4 regions of the Citrobacter amalonaticus genome follow, and region 4 is predicted to be linked to each of the others. Evidence: predicted binding sites of a transcription regulator. Region 4 holds the regulator's gene; each other region holds the start of a gene.
The links. The regulator CRP, encoded in region 4, controls carbon source genes, mostly activating them, when cyclic AMP is high. The targets are predictions, from matches to a motif close to ATGTGANNNNNNTCACAT.
Positions count from the first base shown of each region.

Region 1 (3,151 bases), 2.0 Mb from region 4:
TCTGAACCTGCGCACCGACCTGCACGGCACAGCCGTTCGCGTCACGGATATCGAGCCGGGTCTGGTGGGCGGTACCGAGTTTTCCAATGTGCGCTTTAAAGGCGATGACAATAAAGCGGGCAAAACCTATGAGAACACCACGGCACTGACGCCGGAAGATGTGACCGAAGCGGTCTGGTGGGTCGCCACCCTGCCTGCCCATGTAAACATCAATACGGTAGAAATGATGCCAGTGACGCAGTCTTTTGCCGGACTGAGCGTTCATCGCGGTTAATTTTGCCTCCCGGCCCACGGGCCGGGTATAGCTCGCGACAAAAAAGTGGTAGAATTTGTGGGTTAACTTTCTAAAAAGTAAGAGCGAATGACTGTCGAAACGCAACTCAATCCTACACAGCCCGTAAATCAGCAGATTTATCGCATTCTTCGCCGTGACATCGTCCACTGCCTTATTGCGCCAGGCACGCCGCTGTCCGAAAAAGAGGTGTCTGTTCGCTTCGATGTGTCTCGCCAACCGGTGCGTGAAGCGTTTATTAAGCTCGCGGAAAACGGCTTGATTCAGATCCGTCCGCAGCGCGGCAGCTACGTCAACAAGATCTCCCTCTCGCAGGTGCGAAACGGCTGCTTTGTCCGTCAGGCTATCGAATGCGCGGTGGCGCGGCGGGCCGCAGCCCAAATCACCGACAGTCAGTGCTATCAGCTTGAGCAGAACCTCAATCAGCAGCGGATTGCGATTGAGCGCAAACAGCTGAATGATTTCTTCGAGCTGGATGACAATTTTCACCAGAAACTGGCAACCATTGCGGACTGTCAGCTGGCCTGGGACACCATCGAAAATATCAAAGCCACCATCGACCGTGTGCGTTATATGAGCCTCGATCACGTCTCTCCGCCGGAAATGTTGCTCCGCCAGCATCTCGATATTTTTGCTGCCCTGGAAAAACACGACGCCGATGCCGTCGAGAAAGCCATGACTCAGCATCTGCAAGAAATCGGCGAGTCGGTCCTGCTGATCCGCCAGGAAAACAGCGACTGGTTCAGCGAAGAGTAATTCCCCTGCCTCATCTCTTCTGAGATGAGGTCTCTCCGTTTTCTCCCCTGCATGTCCACATCAAAAAAGATGTGAGATTGATCAAAAACAAAAAAATTCCTGACTGATAAGCGTATTTATATAGCGCCCGTTACGTGGGACCTGAGCCCACGGGCTTTGACGGTAAGTTAGAAAGGAGAAAATACCATGATGACATACGATCGTAACCGTAACGCAATCACCACAGGCAGCCGCGTGATGATCAGTGGCACCGGCCATACCGGTCGCATCAAAGCGATTGAGACCGAAGGCCTGGATGCGGCGCAAATTCGTCGTGAAAAAACAGTCGAAGTGGAAGGCTGTGAAGGCAAATTTGCCCCGGTAGAATTGATTCGTCTCGGCATGAACTAATGGTGTGAGTGCCGGATAATGCCTTGATTATCCGGCAGTCCTGAGGCAGTTACTTCATTTTTGCCGCATATTTTGCCACGGTGGCTTTCGCCCCTTCCGCCAGCAACGTCTGATACGCTTCTTTCACGGCCTGCGTGAACAACGCAACCTGCGGCAGTTCGTTACCAAAAATCGCCTCGATTGCCAGCAGCGCCTCAACGCGGCTTTCACCTTCCGCACTGTTTTGTACCGCCTGTTGGATCACCGGCAGAAGCGGATCGTTGACTTCAATGGCATTTCCCTGTTCGTCCACGCCGCCGACGTAGCGCATCCAGCCCGCCACGCCCAGCGCCAGCAAATCAAAACGACTATTATGTGCCAGATGCCAGCGCACAGAATCGAGCATCCGCTGAGGTAATTTCTGGCTACCGTCCATCGCAATCTGCCAGGTACGGTGACGCAGCGCCGGGTTGCTGTAGCGTTCGATGAGCAGATCGGCATAACGAGTGAGATCCACCCCTTGCACTTTCAGCGTGGGCGCCTGCTCATTGAGCATCAATGCACGGGCAGCCACACGATAATTTTCATCACCCATGCAGTCGTTGATATGCTGATACCCGGCGAGATAGCCCAGATACGCGAGGAATGAGTGGCTGCCGTTGAGCATCCGCAATTTCATCTCTTCAAACGGGATCACGTCAGAAACCAGTTCCGCCCCGGCTTTTTCCCACTGCGGACGACCGGCAACAAAGTTATCTTCAATCACCCACTGACGGAATGGCTCGCAGGCTACGCCTGCCGGATCGCGCACACCAGTCAGGTTTTCAATTTTATCCAGTGTGTCAACGGTGACAGCCGGAACAATGCGGTCAACCATCGTCGACGGGAACGTGACGTGTTGTTCGATCCACGCGGCCAGTTCGGCGTCCACGGCACGCGCGTAGGCGGTGACCACGTTACGCATCACATGACCGTTTTCCGGCATGTTGTCACAGGACATCACGGTGAAGGCGGCTAAGCCCGCCGCTTTACGGCGCGCCAGCGCTTCAACCACCACACCCGGCGCAGATTTCGGTTGATGTGGGTTTTGCAGATCGGCGGCAATCATCGGGTGATCCAGCATCAGCTGTCCGGTCGCCGGGGAATGGCAATACCCTTTCTCAGTAATCGTCAGTGAAACAATCGCAACCTGTGGTTCACACATCGCCGCCAGCACGCTCTCCAGCCCGTCAACCTGAGCATGCAGCGCCTTTTTCACCACGCCCACGACTCTCGCGGTCCAGGCATCGGCAGACATTTCCGCCACGGTATAGAGATTATCCTGCTGTTTGAGATCGGCGATCTGCTGCTCGCCGCCGATCAGGTTCACTTCGCAGTACCCCCAGTCGCTGTTGTGCTCCGCCGCGAGGATATCGGTATAGACACCCTGGTGCGCACGGTGGAAAGCACCAAAACCAAGATGGACAATACGCGGGATCAGTCGGTTGCGATCGTAGCCAGGCAGCGTCGCTTTTGCCGTTAAGAGCTTGTTTTGCATTGTATGACCTACTTTGAATGAAATCAGGACGGTCCCAGAGTAACGCCTGTATGGTTGTATGTTTTGATTTGAATTAATATTTTGCTAATTGGTATAACATCATTTGAAAGTTATGTGACAGGATGCAGTTCCTGATGCTGAGCCTGACGCCCAGGGCAGGTTCCCTGGGCTGAGAGCTGGCTGCATCCATGCAGCCA
Region 1 is NZ_CP014015.2:4,272,077-4,275,227, reverse strand. Features, by position in the region: gene ydfG (bifunctional NADP-dependent 3-hydroxy acid dehydrogenase/3-hydroxypropionate dehydrogenase YdfG) at 1-274, shown strand, start outside; gene AL479_RS20780 (GntR family transcriptional regulator) at 362-1,048, shown strand; gene ydfZ (putative selenium delivery protein YdfZ) at 1,235-1,438, shown strand; gene AL479_RS20770 (mannitol dehydrogenase family protein) at 1,488-2,954, opposite strand.
Region 1: a site for CRP is predicted at 1,118-1,135, ahead of ydfZ (putative selenium delivery protein YdfZ). Genes of this name have one in related genera too.

Region 2 (3,151 bases), 200 kb from region 4:
TTCTTACGGCCGCTGGCGACATCGAGAATAAACTCAAACAGTTTCTGACCGACTTCCTCAATGGTCTCTTCGCCCGTGGCGATGGTGCCCGCATTGATATCCATTAAATCGTACCAGCGATTTGCCAGTTCGGTACGGGTTGCCATCTTAATCACCGGCACGGCCATCAGGCCGTAGGGGGTACCGCGACCCGTGGTGAACACCTGGACGGTGATCCCGGACGCGACCTGCTGTGTGCCGCAGACAAAATCGCTGGCGGGCGTTGCGGCATAAATCAGACCGCGTTTGGTCGGGCGCTGACCCGGAGAGAGCACTTCGACAATCGCGCTTTTACCGGATTTCGCAATTGAGCCCAGCGCTTTTTCCACCACATTCGCCAGACCACCTTTTTTGTTACCCGGGGAGGGGTTAGCGCTGCGATCGGTTTTCCCCATATCGAGATAATTGTCGTACCAGGCCATCTCTTCCAGCAGACGTTTACCCACCTCTTCGTTGATGGTGCGCGGCGTCAGCAGATGAATCGCATCACGCACTTCGGTGACTTCGGAGAACATCACCGTGGCGCCGCAGCGTACCAACAGGTCAGAGGCGTAACCCACCGCCGGGTTCGCCGTCACGCCGGAAAACGCATCGCTGCCGCCGCACTGCATGCCGACGACCAGTTCAGAGGCCGGGCAGGTTTCGCGCTGGCGCAGATTCAGCTTAGCCAGATGGCGCTCAGCGACCTGCAGGATATCATCGACCATAGAACGAAAACCTACATGCTTCTCGTCCTGAAGGCTGACGATGCTGGCGCTGTCGACCGGAATACTTTGCACATCGTCAGTACCTTCCAGTAAACGCTCCGGCTGTAGTTTTTCACAGCCCAGGCCAATGACCATCACTTCGCCGCCAAAGTTTGGGTTCAGCGAGATGTTATGGATGGTACGAATCGGCACCACGGCTGCCGGAGCGTTAATTGCCACGCCGCAACCGTACAGGTGGTTAAGTCCGACCACACCATCGACGTTCGGGTATTTAGGCAGCAGATCGCGCTCAATGATTTTGACGACATAATCCACCACGCCCGCCACGCAGTGCACGCTGGTGGTGATACCGAGCAGATTCTTGGTGCCTACGCTACCATCGGCGTTGCGGTACCCTTCAAAGGTATAGCCTTCCAGCGGCGGCAGCGGTTCAGGTACTTTGGTCGCCAGTGGCAGAGTGTTCAACGGCGGCGCTTTCGGTAGCTCAACCATGGATTCATCAATCCAGCTTCCGCGCGGAATGTCGCGCATGGCGTAGCCGATCACTTCACCGTAACGTACGATTTCGCCATGAACCGGAATATCCACCAGCGCGACTTTATGTCCCTGTGGAATATGTTCAATCAGCTCCAGTCCATCCGGGAATCGCGTCCCGGCTTTCAAACCATTGTCATTAACAATGATCGCCACATTATCTGTCTCGTGGACCTTTATATAAAATGCGCTCGGCGATTCTTGTCTGATTTCGATGTTGGCCATTGTCCAGTATTCTCCAGCCGGGGTGATATTAATATAGAGAGTTATGCGAATCTGATTATTAAAATAAGGAAGATCTGTCGTGAAATAAGGATGTCAGGAGTTCAAAAATAAGAATGTGATCCAGATCACTCGTTATGGCGAAAGCCCTGCTATCAGGGGCGGTAAAGCGTAAATATGTGCATCAGCGCCCAGCGTTATGTGCATTTGCTCAAGATATTATTTGTAATTAACGTTGTTAATGAGCATCCGCACAATGCGTAATGCTTTCCGCCTGATTATACTGAATCACGAAATAAGTATCTGTACTTATTAATAAGCGATAGCGTCTGTCATCAATAAATAATAATAAAAATGTCTGCTTAAGTGCCTGAGGTAAATAAAATGATCCTGGATACAGTTGTAGAAAAAAAGAAAGGTACGCATACCCGCTATTTAATTCTGCTGATAATTTTTATTGTTACAGCGGTTAACTACGCGGACCGGGCGACGCTATCCATTGCCGGTACCGAAGTTGCTAAAGAGTTGCAGTTGAGCGCCGTGTCAATGGGCTACATCTTCTCTGCATTTGGCTGGGCCTACCTGCTGATGCAAATCCCCGGCGGCTGGTTGCTCGATAAGTTTGGTTCGAAAAAAGTTTACACCTACAGCCTGTTCTTCTGGTCGCTGTTCACCTTCCTGCAAGGCTTCGTGGATATGTTCCCGCTGGCCTGGGCGGGGGTTTCCATGTTCTTTATGCGCTTTATGTTGGGGTTCTCGGAAGCGCCTTCGTTCCCGGCAAACGCCCGTATTGTTGCGGCCTGGTTCCCGACCAAAGAGCGTGGAACCGCGTCGGCAATCTTTAACTCTGCTCAGTATTTCTCGCTGGCACTGTTCTCGCCGCTGCTGGGCTGGTTGACCTTTGCCTGGGGCTGGGAGCATGTCTTCACTGTGATGGGCGTGATCGGGTTTGTCCTGACGGCGCTGTGGGTCAAACTGATTCATAACCCCACCGACCACCCGCGGATGTCCGCAGAAGAGTTGAAGTTCATCTCTGAAAACGGTGCGGTCGTGGATATGGACCACAAAAAACCGGGCAGCGCAGTGGCAAGTGGTCCAAAACTGCATTACATCAAGCAGTTATTGACCAACCGCATGATGCTTGGCGTGTTCTTCGGACAGTATTTCATCAACACTATCACCTGGTTCTTCCTGACCTGGTTCCCGATTTACCTGGTTCAGGAAAAAGGAATGTCGATCCTGAAAGTGGGTCTGGTGGCTTCGATTCCGGCGCTGTGTGGTTTCGCTGGCGGCGTACTGGGCGGCGTGTTCTCGGATTATCTGATTAAGCGCGGTTTTTCTATCACCGTTGCGCGTAAGCTGCCGATTGTGCTGGGAATGCTGCTGGCCTCCACCATCATTCTGTGCAACTACACCGACAACACCGCGCTGGTGGTGACGCTGATGGCGCTGGCCTTCTTTGGTAAAGGATTTGGCGCACTGGGCTGGCCGGTGATTTCAGACACCGCGCCGAAAGAGATTGTGGGCCTGTGCGGCGGAGTATTTAACGTCTTTGGCAACGTGGCGTCTATCGTAACGCCACTGGTTATCGGTTACCTGGTAAGTGAACTGCATTCCTTCAACGCCGCGCTGGTATTCGTTGGCTGTTC
Region 2 is NZ_CP014015.2:2,485,015-2,488,165, forward strand. Features, by position in the region: gene garD (galactarate dehydratase) at 1-1,505, opposite strand, end outside; gene garP (galactarate/glucarate/glycerate transporter GarP) at 1,887-3,151, shown strand, end outside.
Region 2: a site for CRP is predicted at 1,619-1,636, ahead of garD (galactarate dehydratase). Genes of this name have one in related genera too.

Region 3 (3,151 bases), 1.3 Mb from region 4:
TTGTTTTAATTCTCAATACCTTTGCTACGCAGATAATCTTCGTAGTTACCGCTGAAGTCCACCACGCGCTCTGGGGTGATTTCCAGCACGCGAGTCGCCAGCGAGCTCACAAACTCACGGTCGTGAGAAACGAAGATCAGGGTTCCCTGATACATCTCCAGCGCCATGTTCAGCGATTCGATGGATTCCATATCGAGGTGGTTAGTCGGTTCGTCCATGACCAGAATGTTTGGCTTCTGCATCATCAATTTACCGAACAGCATCCGACCCTTTTCACCACCCGACAGAACCTTCGCGGGCTTTTTGATGTCGTCCTGGCTGAACAGCAGACGACCGAGGATGCTGCGCACCGCCTGTTCGTCATCGCCTTCCTGCTTCCACTGACTCATCCAGTCGAAGACCGTCAGATCGTTTTCGAATTCATATTCGTGATCCTGCGCGTAATAGCCAATGCGCGCGTTCTCAGACCATTTCACGGTACCGCTGTCGGCATCCAGATCGCCCACCAGCGTTTTCAGCAGCGTCGATTTACCCACGCCGTTGGTCCCCAGTACCGCCAGCTTTTCACCGACTTCCAGCAGCAGGTTCACGCCTTTAAACAGCGGACCGTTGTCAAAACCTTTGCTGAGCGCTTCCACTTCCAGCGCGTTACGGAACAGTTTCTTGTCCTGCTCGAAGCGGATGAACGGGTTCTGACGGCTGGATGCCTTCACTTCATCGAGTTTGATTTTATCAATCTGACGAGCCCGAGACGTCGCCTGACGAGATTTAGAGGCGTTGGCGCTAAAACGGCTGACGAAGGATTGCAGGTCGGCAATCTGCGCTTTTTTCTTGGCGTTATCCGCCAGCAGACGTTCGCGCGCCTGCGTCGCGGCGGTCATGTATTCGTCGTAATTCCCCGGGTAAATACGCAGTTCACCGTAGTCGAGGTCCGCCATATGCGTGCACACCATGTTCAGGAAGTGACGGTCGTGCGAAATGATGATCATGGTGCTGTCACGTTCATTCAGCACCTGCTCCAGCCAGCGGATGGTATCGATGTCCAGGTTGTTGGTCGGTTCGTCGAGCAGCAGAATATCCGGATTGGAAAACAGCGCCTGCGCCAGCAGTACACGCAGCTTCCAGCCAGGCGCGACTTCGCTCATCGGGCCGTAGTGTTGCTCCACCGGAATACCGACGCCAAGTAGCAGTTCACCAGCGCGCGCTTCTGCAGAGTAACCGTCCATCTCGCCGTATTTCACTTCCAGATCGGCCACCTTGTAGCCATCTTCTTCGCTCATCTCCGGCAAGGCGTAGATGCGATCGCGCTCCTGCTTCACTTCCCACAGCTCACCGTGGCCCATGATGACCGTATCAAGCACCGTGAACTCTTCAAAAGCGAACTGATCCTGGCGCAGCTTACCGATACGCTCGTTGGGATCGAGAGAAACGTTACCCAGCGTCGGCTCAAGGTCGCCGCCGAGAATTTTCATAAAGGTGGATTTACCGCTACCGTTGGCGCCAATCAGGCCGTAACGGTTGCCGCCGCCAAATTTGACGGAAATGTTTTCGAACAGCGGCTTACTGCCGAACTGCATGGTGACGTTGCTGGAAACTAACACGGACGTATCCTAAAGAATATGTGACAAACCGCGCATTATGCCACAAGTCTTAAATAAGATCGCGCCCCGTCGCAAACGACTACACTGGGGTGACAGGAAAAAAATGTGATTTCGTACACATCTGAATTCCCTGTTAACAGGAATGCACATATAATGTGCTCCCAACACTACAGAATTCTCAACCCAACAGCCTGCCAGGCAATGAATCTCGCATAACATGAATATGAAATTAACAACGTTTTTCGCGGCAGCACTCGCGGTAGTCGGCTTTTGCAGTACCGCATCCGCTGTCACCTATCCTCTGCCAACGGATGGTAGTCGCGTCATTGGTCAGAATCAGGTTATCACCATCCCGGAAGGTAACACGCAGCCGCTGGAATATTTTGCTGCTGAATACCAGATGGGACTTTCCAACATGCTGGAAGCTAACCCGGGCGTGGATACCTTCCTGCCGAAAGGCGGCACCGTGCTGAACATTCCGCAGCAGTTGATTCTGCCGGACACGGTGCATGAAGGCATCGTGATTAACAGTGCGGAAATGCGTCTGTACTACTACCCGAAAGGCACTAATACGGTGATCGTCCTGCCAATCGGTATCGGTCAGTTAGGTAAAGACACGCCGATTAACTGGACCACCAAAGTAGAACGTAAGAAAGCCGGTCCGACCTGGACGCCAACCGCGAAAATGCACGCTGAATATCGTGCCGCAGGTGAACCGCTGCCTGCCGTTGTTCCAGCGGGTCCGGATAACCCGATGGGTCTGTACGCCCTGTACATTGGGCGTCTGTATGCCATTCATGGCACCAACGCGAACTTCGGTATCGGCCTGCGCGTGAGCCACGGCTGCGTGCGTCTGCGTAACGAAGACATCAAATTCCTGTTCCATAATGTACCTGTCGGCACGCGCGTACAGTTTATCGATGAGCCGGTAAAAGCCACCACCGAGCCAGACGGCAGCCGTTACATTGAAGTTCACAACCCACTGTCAACCACTGAAGCGCAGTTTGAAGGCGGTGAAATCGTACCGATTACCTTGTCGAAGAGCATTCAGAACATCACCAATCAGGCCGATGTGGACCAGAACGTCGTAGAGCAAGCGGTTCAGAACCGTTCAGGGATGCCTGTTCGTCTGAATTGATGAGTCTGCATTCGTTACGAGAGAGGGCTCATTCACTGAGCCCTTTTTTATTGATAGCGCCAGGCAATCAGAAAAGACGTCACCGCTGAGTGTGCAAGCGACTCCAGCACATCGCGATCCAACGGTTGCTGATCAATTAATGCCCCCGGGAAGGGATATCCCATGATCGCACCGAGAAAAGCGGTCGCCTGAAGTTGCGGATTATCAAGCTGTACTCTCTCCTGCGCCTGATATTGCGTCAGTATCTCTGCCAGCGCCTGTAAAACTCGCCCTGTTGGTCGCTGCTTAAGCGTGGCGTAAAGCTCTGGTTTCTGCACCAGAACCTGAATCAACAAACGCTGGAAATGGATATGTGCAGGGGCATAAAAGTGTTCTTGCACCACTTTCGCGAAGCCGAGCAGTAATGCCGGTA
Region 3 is NZ_CP014015.2:3,583,458-3,586,608, reverse strand. Features, by position in the region: gene AL479_RS17305 (ABC-F family ATPase) at 6-1,601, opposite strand; gene ldtB (L,D-transpeptidase) at 1,819-2,739, shown strand; gene AL479_RS17295 (TetR/AcrR family transcriptional regulator) at 2,787-3,151, opposite strand, start outside.
Region 3: a site for CRP is predicted at 1,620-1,637, ahead of AL479_RS17305 (ABC-F family ATPase). Genes of this name have one in related genera too.

Region 4 (3,151 bases):
CGACTATATCAACTACATCACGCCGCAGTTCTCCCGCACCCACATCAACTTCCAGCGCGTTCCCACCGTAGATACCTCAAACCCGTTCGCGGCCAAAGGCATCCCGTCACTGGATGAGAGCTTTGTCGTGATCCATTTCCGTAATCTGGAAGGGATCGATTTCCCCTGGCTGCTGGCGATGCTGCAGGGTTCATTCATTTCCCACATCAATACATTGGTGGTACCTGGCGGCAAAATGGGGCTGGCAATGGAACTCATCATGTTGCCGCTGGTACAGCGACTGATGGAAGGCAAGAAGATCGAATAAACGATGGGAAGTGCCCGATGGCTCTACGCTTATCGGGCCTACAAATCAGGAATCTGTAGGCCGGACCAGACGCTGGCCGCCATCCAGCGACATGAAAAATTACGCCGCAATCACTTCATACGAATGGGTAATGTTGACCGCTTTTCCCAGCATCAGCGCCACAGAGCAGTACTTCTCCGCCGACAGATCGACCGCACGCGAAACAGCGGCATCCTTCAGGTCATTTCCCGTGACAATAAAGTGCAGATTGATGTGGGTGAACAGGCGTGGCGCCTCTTCGCGACGTTCCGACGTCAGTTTCACTTCGCAGTTCGTTACATCCTGACGGCCTTTTTGCAGGATAGAAACCACGTCAATTGCGCTGCAGCCGCCCGCGGCCATCAGCACCATTTCCATCGGGCTCGGCGCTTTATCGCCAGAGTTACCGTCCATCAAAATCTGGTGTCCGGAAGCCGACTCACCCAGGAAGGTTAACCCCTCAACCCATTTAACACGCGCTTGCATATTTTTTAACTCCAGTGCGTCAATTTTCCTGACAGATTACGCGTACATAACAATTCTCGCAACGGAAGGCGACCTCCGTCATGCTGAAGCGAGACACCAGGAGACACACGGCTAAAGCTATGCTAAAACAGTCAGGATGCTACAGTAATACATTGATGTACTGCATGTATGCAGAGGACTTCACATTAAAGGCTGCAGTTTGTTTTTGACAGCCTCTTCCCAGGACGCGGGAAGCACATTTTTGCAACCCCAGAGACAGCGGCATTTTTTGGCTCTGGAGACAGCTTATAACAGAGGATAATCGCGCATGGTGCTTGGCAAACCGCAAACAGACCCGACACTTGAATGGTTCTTGTCTCATTGCCACATTCATAAGTACCCGTCCAAGAGCACGCTGATTCACCAGGGTGAAAAAGCAGAAACGTTGTACTACATCGTTAAGGGCTCAGTGGCAGTGTTGATTAAGGATGAGGAAGGGAAAGAAATGATCCTTTCTTATCTGAATCAGGGTGATTTTATTGGCGAACTGGGCCTGTTTGAAGAAGGCCAGGAACGTAGCGCATGGGTTCGAGCGAAAACAGCGTGTGAAGTGGCTGAAATTTCCTACAAGAAATTCCGTCAGTTGATCCAGGTGAACCCGGATATTCTGATGCGCCTCTCTTCCCAAATGGCTCGCCGCCTGCAAGTCACTTCAGAGAAAGTCGGTAACCTGGCCTTCCTCGACGTGACCGGTCGTATCGCCCAGACTCTGCTGAATCTGGCGAAACAACCTGATGCGATGACTCACCCGGACGGTATGCAGATCAAAATCACTCGCCAGGAGATTGGTCAGATCGTTGGCTGCTCTCGCGAAACCGTTGGTCGTATTCTGAAGATGCTGGAAGATCAGAACCTGATCTCCGCTCACGGTAAAACGATCGTCGTTTACGGCACTCGTTAATCTCATCGGAAATGACGCGCTACCCGGTAGTGCGTCATTTTTGTTTTGCCAATGTGGCGCAGACTGATTTATCACCCAGAAATCAACTATGCACTACGTCAAACGCTGGTGCTCTGTTTGCCCGTGGCCGTCGGCCTGATCATCGGGCAGTTACATCTGGGCCTGCTCTTCTCTCTGGTTCCCGCCTGCTGCAACATTGCCGGGCTTGATACTCCGCACAAACGCTTTTTCAAACGCCTGATTATCGGTGCATCGCTGTTTGCCGGCTGTAGCCTGATCATGCAGCTGCTGCTGGCGCAGGCGGTGCCGTTACCCCTGATCCTGACCGGCCTGACGCTCACGCTCGGCGTCACCGCTGAATTGAGCTCCCTCCACGCGCGTTTGCTTCCGGCCTCGCTGATTGCGGCGATTTTCACACTGAGCCTCGCGGGAAATATGCCGGTCTGGGAGCCGCTGCTGATCTACGCGCTGGGCACATTATGGTATGGATTATTTAACTGGTTCTGGTTTTGGCTCTGGCGCGAACAGCCGCTGCGCGAGTCGCTGAGTCTGTTATACCGGGAACTGGCGGATTACTGCGAAGCCAAATACAGCATGTTGACCCAGCACACCGACCCGGAAAAAGCCCTGCCGCCGCTTCTGGTGCGCCAGCAGAAAGCCGTCGACCTCATCACTCAGTGCTATCAGCAGATGCACATGCTGTCGGCACATCACAATAATGACTATAAACGGATGCTGCGCGCCTTTCAGGAAGCGCTGGATCTGCAGGAACATATCTCCGTCAGTCTGCATCAGCCGGAAGAAGTGCAAAAGCTGGTCGAGCGCAGCCACGCGGAACAGGTGATTCGCTGGAATGCGCAAACGGTCGCCGCTCGCCTGCGCGTACTGGCGGATGACATTCTGTATCACCGGCTGCCGACGCGGTTCACTATGCAAAAGCAGATTGGCGCGCTGGAAAAAATTGCTCATCAGCATCCGGATAACCCCGTCGGGCAGTTCTGTTACTGGCACTTCAGCCGTATCGCCCGCGTGCTTCGCACCCAGCGCCCGTTGTACGCCCGCGATCTGATGGCCGATAAGCAGCGTCGGCTACCGCTGCTGCCGGCGTTGAAAAACTACCTCTCGCTGAAATCTCCGGCGCTACGTAGCGCCGGGCGGATCAGCGTCATGCTCAGCATCGCCAGTCTGATGGGAACCGCGCTGCATCTGCCGAAGCCTTACTGGATCCTGATGACGGTGCTGTTTGTGACGCAAAACGGTTACGGCGCCACCCGCGTGCGTATTCTGCACCGTTCAGCGGGAACGCTGGTGGGGCTGATTATCGCAGGCGTGACGCTGCACTTTCATATTCCCGAGGGATATACGCTGGCCCTGATGCTGATAATAACCCTGGTCAGTTA
Region 4 is NZ_CP014015.2:2,288,456-2,291,606, reverse strand. Features, by position in the region: gene AL479_RS10970 (phosphoribulokinase) at 1-307, shown strand, start outside; gene AL479_RS10965 (OsmC family protein) at 407-811, opposite strand; gene crp (cAMP-activated global transcriptional regulator CRP) at 1,119-1,751, shown strand; gene AL479_RS10945 (YccS/YhfK family putative transporter) at 1,803-3,151, shown strand, end outside.